Regions from separate parts of the Apolloniradiicaulis salifontis genome, predicted to be linked through region 2. Evidence: predicted binding sites of a transcription regulator. Region 2 holds the regulator's gene; the other holds the start of a gene.
What was found. Region 2 encodes LexA, which represses DNA repair genes until DNA is damaged. Its sites were predicted from a motif close to ATGTTCCNCTTGTGTTCC; they were not measured.
Positions count from the first base shown of each region.

Region 1: the regulator LexA is predicted to act here: its motif matches at 2,057-2,074, upstream of ACWCOP_RS13115 (YifB family Mg chelatase-like AAA ATPase).

Region 1 is NZ_CM132387.1:2,757,919-2,762,124, forward strand. Features, by position in the region: gene ACWCOP_RS13110 (M28 family metallopeptidase) at 1-430, shown strand, start outside; gene ACWCOP_RS13115 (YifB family Mg chelatase-like AAA ATPase) at 427-1,989, opposite strand; gene ACWCOP_RS13120 (BON domain-containing protein) at 2,110-2,919, opposite strand; gene ACWCOP_RS13125 (YraN family protein) at 3,050-3,463, opposite strand; gene ACWCOP_RS13130 (penicillin-binding protein activator) at 3,571-4,206, shown strand, end outside.
Region 2 is NZ_CM132387.1:1,798,419-1,802,624, forward strand. Features, by position in the region: gene trpD (anthranilate phosphoribosyltransferase) at 1-740, shown strand, start outside; gene trpC (indole-3-glycerol phosphate synthase TrpC) at 740-1,531, shown strand; gene lexA (transcriptional repressor LexA) at 1,620-2,303, shown strand; gene ACWCOP_RS08725 (ComEC/Rec2 family competence protein) at 2,473-4,206, opposite strand, start outside.

The DNA.
Region 1 (4,206 bases), 960 kb from region 2:
GCATTATGATCGCCAGCATCAGGATATCCGCATGGAGGACGGGCGCCATTTCGGCGACACGGTCGACTATGTGGACTTTGATTACGCCGCCAAGGCCACCAGCCTGAACGCCGCGACGCTCGCCCTTCTGGCCGGCGCGCCGCCGATCCCGGCGGACGTCTCCATTGAAGGCGCGGTGAGCGCGGACACCAGCCTCAGCTGGACTCTGCCCGAAGGTGAAGCTGCGTCGAATCTCGCCGGGTACCGGGTCCACTGGCGCCTGACGGACGCGCCGCAATGGACACATAGCCGGTGGGTGGGGCTCACCGACACCTACGTGCTGGAGAACCTCGTCATCGACAATTACTTCTTCGGCGTCTCCGCAGTGGCCCCTGACGGCGCGGCGACCCCGGTGGTCTTCCCCGGCCCGGCTGGCGATTTCGGCGATTAAAGCGCGCCGTCCAGGCGGGGTCGCGCCGAAGAGCCCGTAAAAGCACCGGGGCGAGACACCGCCTGACCAGTGGTGCGCGCCCGCCGTGCGCTCAACGCCTCGGCGATATGGATGCGGCGCACGCCGTCCGCGCCGTCCAGATCGGCGATGGTGCGCGCCACGCGCAGAATGCGGTGATAGGCCCTTGCGGTGAGCCCCATGGCTTCGGCGGCCTTGGACAGGAGCGCGGCGCCGGGCGCGTCCGGGGCGGTGATGGTGTCAAGACGATCCCCGCCGAGGCGGGCGTTGAGCCCGCCGCGGGCCGCCTGAACCTCGCGCGCCGCGGCCACGCGGGCAGCGGCTTCCGCGGTGCCTTCCGGCGCCGGCGGCAAGGCGAGATCGGCCGGCGTCACCGGAGGCACGTCGATCTGCAGATCGATCCGGTCCATCATCGGGCCGGAGACGCGCGCCTGATAGCCTTGCGCGCATTTGGGTCCGCGCGCGCAGGCCTCGCCGTTCTCACCCGCCCAGCCGCAGCGGCAGGGATTCATCGCGGCGATGAGCTGGAAGCGCGCCGGAAACGTAATGCGCTGATTGGCGCGCGCCACGGCGATGTCGCCGGTCTCCAGCGGCTGGCGCAGGCTGTCGAGCACCTGGGGATGAAACTCCGGCAGCTCGTCGAGAAACAACACGCCGTGATGGGCCAGGGACGCCTCGCCCGGCTTGATGCGGCTTCCCCCGCCCACCATGGCCGCCATGGAGGCGGAATGGTGCGGCGCGCGAAACGGGCGCGTGCGCGACAGCCGGCCGCGCTCCACCAGCCCGGCCACCGACTGGATCATGGACAATTCCAGCAATTCCTTGGCGTCCAGCGGAGGCAACAGGCCGGGCGCGCGCTCGGCCAGCATGGACTTTCCAGACCCCGGCGGCCCGACCATGAGCATGTTGTGACCGCCCGCCGCCGCCACTTCCAGGGCGCGCTTGGCGGTCTCCTGCCCGCGCACGTCCTTTAGATCCTTCACCGGCCCGCCGTCGATGAGATCGCCGGGCGCGGGCCGGGACAAAGACTGGGACCCCTTGAAATGATTGATCAGCTGTATCAGCGAGCCCGGGGCCAGGATCGCCAGATCGCCGCCGGCCCAGGCGGCTTCGGGCCCGCTGGCTTCAGGGCAGATGAAGCTCTTGCCCTGGCTGGCGGCCAGCATGGCCGCGGGAAGCGCCCCCGGCGTCGGTGCGATGGAGCCGTCCAGGCCCAGCTCGCCCATGACGAGATAATCGGCGATCTCACGCGAGGGCAGCACCTCAAGCGCCGCCAGAAGGCCCAGCGCGATGGGCAGATCGTAATGGGTGCCCTCCTTGGGCCGATCAGCCGGGGCGAGATTGACGATGAGTCGCTTGCTGGGAAGCGAAAGCCCGATCGCCGCAAAAGCCGCACGCACGCGTTCGCGGCTTTCGGCCACCGCCTTGTCGGCCAGACCCACAACTGTGAAGGCCACATTGCCGCCGGTCAGCTGAACCTGAACATCCACAGGACGGGCCTCGGCGCCTTCAAACGCAGCGGACGCAGTGCGATTGCCCATCCCTGTCTCCGTTCAATATTCATGCTCAACAAAATCTTCCACGCCCCCGGAGTTATCCACAGGGAGTGGAACATTAAGGAAACATGCGAAAGGCCCGCGGTCAACCCACAGGCGACCTTTCTAGAAGGGCATCGCGTCAGAAGAGGGTCGCCGCGCCGGCTCGGACGGCTGGGTACGGTCGAGTCGCGGCTCGAAGACCCGCTGCGCCGGACTGGCCGCCGGGGCGGGATCGCTCCGGGCGGCGGACGCATCCGGCTCGCCGAGAAGCTGGGGCGATGAAGACGGCGCCGGGATCGGCTGGTCCAGGACGGGAGCGCCAGGCTGCAGGGGCGCGCCGCCCACCGCGTCGCAGGCCTCGGCCTGCAAGGCGCCGCGAGCGGGCAGTTCGGGGGTTTCGCCGGTGACCCGCACCAGATCCACCACGCGCTCCACGCCCGGGACGCGCGCGGCGTGCTGGGCGGCGTGGTCGGCCTCGGCGCGGTCGCGTGCATAGCCCAGCAGATAGACGACGCTCTGGCGCGTTTCGATGTTGAAGTTGAGCGCGCGCACATCGGGGTCCTGCACCAGGCGGGCGCGCACCTGCTGAGTGATCACCGAATCCTGCGCCAGCTCGCGGGTTCCGCGCCAGGCGCCCACCTCGATTTCGTTGACCACCGAGCGCACGCCCGGCGCCGACCAGGCGAGGCATTCGGCGAAAATGCGGTCGGCGTCGCGCGGCGCGGAGCCCGACAGCAGCATCACGCCCTCGGTGATCTCCACGTCCACCTGATCAAGGGCGTAGCCTTCAGAACGCAGCATCGCCGACTTCACGCCGAGCGAGGCGTTGAAATCGTCCAGCTGGCGGCCCATCGACCGGCCGGGCTCCAGCGCGGCGCAAGCGGTCAGCAAGACCGAGGCGAGAGGGACGGCGAAGAGGGGCGTGCGAACCATGGCGGGGCGCTCCAGAAGATGGCGGTCGGGGGCGAGGCGAGACCTGAACGGGAGATCGCGCCCAGCATCGCCCCGCGAGGCTGAAAAAAGGTAAATGCGGCGTTCAGACTTCGGCCCTGACGACGCCCGCCTAGATCAGGTCGAGGGCGCCGCGCGTTTCGGCTTCGAACGCACTCTCGATCCGTCTGGGCCAACGCCAGGGCGTCACCACCATCAGGTCGAAACGCGGCTGAAGATGGGCGAAGCGGCGATGGCGCGCCCGCCACAGCGACCCGGCGCGCAGCATGCGCTCTCGCTGGCGCGGCGACACGGCGGCCAGCGCGGTTTCAGCGTCGGCGCGCGCCTTCACCTCGATGAAGCACAAGACATCGGCGCGCACGGCCACCAGGTCAATTTCACCCGCCGCCGTGCGGGCGCGGCGGTCGATCACCCGCCAGCCGCTCAAGGTCAGGCGCAGCGCGCACAGGCGCTCTGCAGCGCGTCCACGCCATTCCGCACGGCGGCGCTTGCGGGCGCGGTTCGCAGCTGAGGGCGGGCGGCTCATAAAACAGGCCTCATGGCGCGGCCCCGAACGGTTGCCCGCGCGCGCCGGCGCGGGTAACTTCGCGCAGCGCTGGGGCGCGGCGCATCCGGACTGTCGAGGGGACCAACATGACCGTTGCAGCATCGCTCAAGCACGCGCTTGCGCCAAGGCGCCTCGCGTCCCGGCTCTCGGCCGGCGTTTTGGGGCTCGCCGTGCTTGCGCTGGCGGCCTGCGAAAGCGCGCCCGGACCCGCCACCCCGGTGCAGACGATTCCCGAACGCCCCGTGGTCGGCGCCCCGCCCGAGCCGATCACCGTGCCGGTGGATCTGGCCGACCGCGCCTACACCCCGGCCCATCTTCGCGGCATGCCCCTCACCCGCGTCGGCCTGCTGCTGCCGTTTTCAGCGAGTTCAGAGGCGGCGCGGCGTGAAGCCTCGCGCATCCTGCGCGCCGCCGAGCTGGCGCTGTTTGAACGCGCCGGCGACGCCCTCGTGCTGCTGCCAAAGGACACCGGCGGCACCGGCGAAGGCGCGCGCGAAGCGGCCCGGTCGGCGATCTCCGACGGCGCCGATCTGATCATCGGCCCGCTCTTCAGCGCCGCGGCGGCGGCCGCCGGCGAAGAAGCGCGCAGCGCCGGCGTCCCGGTCATCACCTTCACCACCGACGCCACCATCGCCGGCGACGGCGTTTACCTGCTCAGCTTCCCGCCCGACGAAGAAGTCAGGCGCATCACCGAATATGTGGCGGGTCTGGGCGCGGACCGT
Region 2 (4,206 bases):
TGGCCGCCGGCGCCGGCGCGGTGGTGGCCAAGCACGGCAACAAGGCGGCGAGTTCGAAATCAGGCTCGGCTGAAGTGCTGGAAAGCCTCGGCGTCAACCTGTTCGCCAGCCCCGCCCAGATCGAGCAGGCGCTGGCCGAGGCGCGCGTCGCCTTCCTGTTCGCCCAGGCCCATCACGGCGCGGTGCGCCATGTGGGCCCGGCGCGGCGGACACTGGGCGTGCGCACGATCTTCAATCTGCTGGGTCCGCTCTCCAATCCCGCCGGCGCCCGGCGTCAGCTTCTGGGCGTGTTCGACCGGCGCTGGCTGACGCCCATGGCCGAGGCGCTGCGTGAGCTGGGCGCGGAAGCCGCTATGATCGTGCACGGCTCTGACGGGCTTGATGAAATCACCACCACCGGCGCCACCCATGTGGCGGAGCTTAAACCCGACGGCTCCATCGAGACCTATGAGCTAAATCCTGGCGATGCGGGTCTGGAAACCGCCGCGCTGGAGGATCTTCAGGGCGGCGAGCCGGAGGAGAACGCGGCGGCGATTCGCGGCCTTCTGGCGGGCGTCACCGGGCCCTATCGCGACATCGTGCTGTTCAACGCCGGCGCGGCGCTGAAACTCGCCGGTCTTGCAGAAGACTTCACCGACGGCGCGCGCCGGGCCGCCACCGCCATTGATGACGGCCACGCCGCGGCCGCGCTTCACGCCCTGGTGGCCGCCAGCCACGCCGACAAATCCGGAGAGGCCTGATGGCCGACGTGCTCGCCAAGATCGAAGCCTATAAGCGCGCCGACATAGCGCAGCGCAAGGCGGCCCGCCCCTATGAGGCGGTGGCAGACGCCGCCGCCGCCGCGCCGGCGCCGCGCGGATTTCTGGACGCTCTGAAAGCCCATTCGGCTTCAGACGGCCTCGCCCTCATCGCCGAGGTCAAGAAGGCAAGCCCGTCCAAGGGCCTGATTCGCGCAGACTTCGATCCGCCCGCGCTGGCGAAAGCCTATGAAGACGGCGGCGCGGCATGCCTTTCGGTGCTCACCGACACGCCGAGCTTTCAGGGCGCGGATGAATTTCTGGTGGCGGCGCGCGAAGCCGTCGCCCTTCCCGTCCTGCGCAAGGATTTCCTCTACGAGCCCTGGCAGGTCGCCGAATCGCGCGCGCTGGGCGCCGACTGCATTCTGGTGATTCTCGCCGCCGTGGATGACGCGGTCGCCGCCAGCCTCATCGAGGAGGCGTTCAAATGGGGCATGGACGCTCTGGTCGAGATCCATGACGCCGCCGAGATGACCCGCGCGCTCTCCCTGCCCTCGCCCCTGATCGGGGTGAACAACCGCAATCTGCGCACGTTCGAAACCTCGCTCTCAACCTTCGAATCGCTGCGTCCCATGGCCGGTCCTGACCGGTTTCTGGTCGCCGAGTCCGGCATTTTCCAGCGCGCCGACGCCACGCGGCTGCAGGCCGCCGGCGCACGCGCGCTTCTGGTGGGCGAAAGCCTTATGAGGCAGGACGATGTGACGGCGGCGACACGGGGGCTCATGGGGTTTTGACGCCGCAGCGCGGGCCTTTACTTGACCTTAACCTGGAACAGGCATAGAACATCGGCAACGTTTTCCGGTTTTGTTCCTGAGGGTCGTCATGCTGACCAAAAAACAGCACGAGCTTTTGCTCTTCATCCACAAGCGTCTGTCAGAGGACGGCGTTTCGCCCTCTTTCGACGAGATGAAGGACGCGCTCCAGCTGGCGTCCAAGTCCGGCGTTCACCGTCTGGTGAGCGCGCTGGAGGAGCGCGGCTTCATCCGCCGCCTCGCCCACCGGGCGCGGGCGCTGGAAGTGCTCAAACTCCCCGAAAACTCTGCGCCGCGCTCCGGCGTCAGCGCGGACAACGTCATCGAGCCGGCCTTCGGGGAACGGCGCGGCTCCGCGTCGTCTGAAGCCGGTGTTGAAGTGCCGGTGCTGGGCCGCATCGCGGCGGGCGTGCCGATCTCTGCGATCCAGCATGAAACCGACCGCCTCATGGTGCCCCACGCCATGATCTCCGGCGGCGAGCACTTCGCCCTGGAAGTCCACGGCGACTCCATGATCGACGCCGGGATTCTTGACGGCGACGTGGTGGTGATCAAACGCACCGACACGGCTGATAACGGCCAGATCGTCGTCGCCCTGGTGCGCGACGAGGAAGCCACGTTGAAGACCCTTCGCAAAAAGGGCGGGTCCATCGCGCTCGAGGCGGCCAACCCCGCCTATGAGACGCGCATTTTCGGCCCCGGCGAGGTGAAGGTTCAAGGCCGGCTCGTGGGTCTGATCCGTCAGTACCACTAGGCCGCTCCCGCAGCTCTATCGGCGCCGGCGACACCCTGCATCGGCCCCGCAGCATGCACGTCGCCTCATCGTGAGGCGCCTCTTTTTGAGACCGATCCCTGAAACGCCTCGCCCGCTTCACGCCGGCGGGGCGTTATGTTTCTGGCGGCTCTGAGTATGTTTTGCCGCGCTAGGGCGTGCTCCAGATCCGGTCGCGGCGGCGGTCTTGCGCCCCGCGCAGGCGGATCACCCGGCCGTCCTTGATCCAGAATTCCGCCCCGCCCAGCGCCTCACGCGCGGGATCGTCCAGCAGCACCGCCGCGCACCGCCGCTTGCGCCAGGCCGGCGCCCGCCCGTCGAACACGATCAGGTCGGCGCGCGCACAATCCTCCGGCAGGCTTTCCGGGTTTGACGTCACCGCCAGGCGCAGGCCGTCCACTGTCTCGCCCACGCAGCCAAGCGGGTCGCAGCGCAGCGGCGCGCGTTCGGCGCGCGAGCCCCCGGCCCCGGCGCGCTGAAGAAAGACGCGGGTGTCAAAACGCGAGGCCCTGAGGCTGCTGGCCTGCCACGCGCCGCTGTCGTCAAAGCGGGCCACCACCACCCCGCCGTCGCTGATCATCATGGAGGGCGGGGTCTGGGTGAGCCAGAGCCCAAGGGCTGCGAGCGCGGCGATGACGCCGGTAAGGCGCACCAGCCCCAGGCCCAGCGTCGCCAGGGCGAACCCGGCCGAATAAAGCGCGATGACAAGGCCAGGCGCGGCCTGCGTCGCCATGGCGGCGCCGTCCAGCTCCGCCGTCCAGTGGGCGATGGCAAGAACAATGCGCAAGCCCGCGTCCATGACCGCCAGCGCCGGCCCGTCGAGACCCACCGGCGCCAGCGCCAGGGCGACGACGCCGGCGGGCATCACCCAGAAGGTGAAAACCGGCATGGCCGCCAGATTGGCCACAAGGCCGTAGGCGGCCATTCGCTGGAAATGAAACGCGGCGAACGCGCCGGTCGCGGCGCCGGCCACCACGCTGGTGGTGGCGAGCCCGGCGAGGGAATCGCTCATGCGCTCCAGAACTTTGGCGCGGCCAAGCCGCTCCGGCTTCACCCGCGTCCAGATCTCGTACACCGCGATGAGCGCGGCCACGGCCGAGAAACTCATCTGGAACCCCGCCTCGGTGACGCTTTCCGGCGCGATCACGATCACCACAAGCGCCGCGATGGCCAGCGAGCGAAGCGAGAAGGCCCGCCGGTCCAGAAGCACGCCGGTGAGAACCACCGCCGCCATGACGAAGGCGCGCTGGGTGGAGACCGCGCCCCCGGAGAGGATGAGATAGCCGAGCGCCGCCAGAAGCGCGAGGATCGCCGCCGGCTTGCGCGGATCGCGGGCGCGGGCATAGGGCTCGATGGACGCGAACAGATAGCGCAGCGCCACGTACACCCCGCCGGCGAACAGCGCCATGTGCAGCCCGGAAATCGCAAGGATATGGCCAAGCCCGGATATCCGAAGCGCTTCGGCGTCGGCCTCGCTGACGCCTGAACGGTCGCCGGTGAGCAGGGCCGCGGCCACCCCGCCGGTGCGCTCTCCGGCTTTGGCCCGGATCCGCTCGGCCAAATTCCAGCGCATCTTCGCAAAGCCGCGCTGCAGGCGCGCCTGATCCAGCGCCGCCGGCTCAAGATCGGCGATGGCGAAGCCGGTGAGCGCGACGCCGTCATACCAGGCCGCGCGCGCCGGATCGTATCCGCCGGGCGCGGACGGGCCGGTGGGGCGGGTCAGCACCGCGCGCAGGCGCACCGCGTCGCCCGGCGTGAATGCGGCCAGGCGAGCGCGAATCCGGATACGGTGGGGCGGTTCACCGGCGCCCTCAAGCTCGGCCACGCGAATAAGCAGGCGCGGGCGCGACCCGCCGCGCTCCACCGCCTCGATCCATCCGGTCAC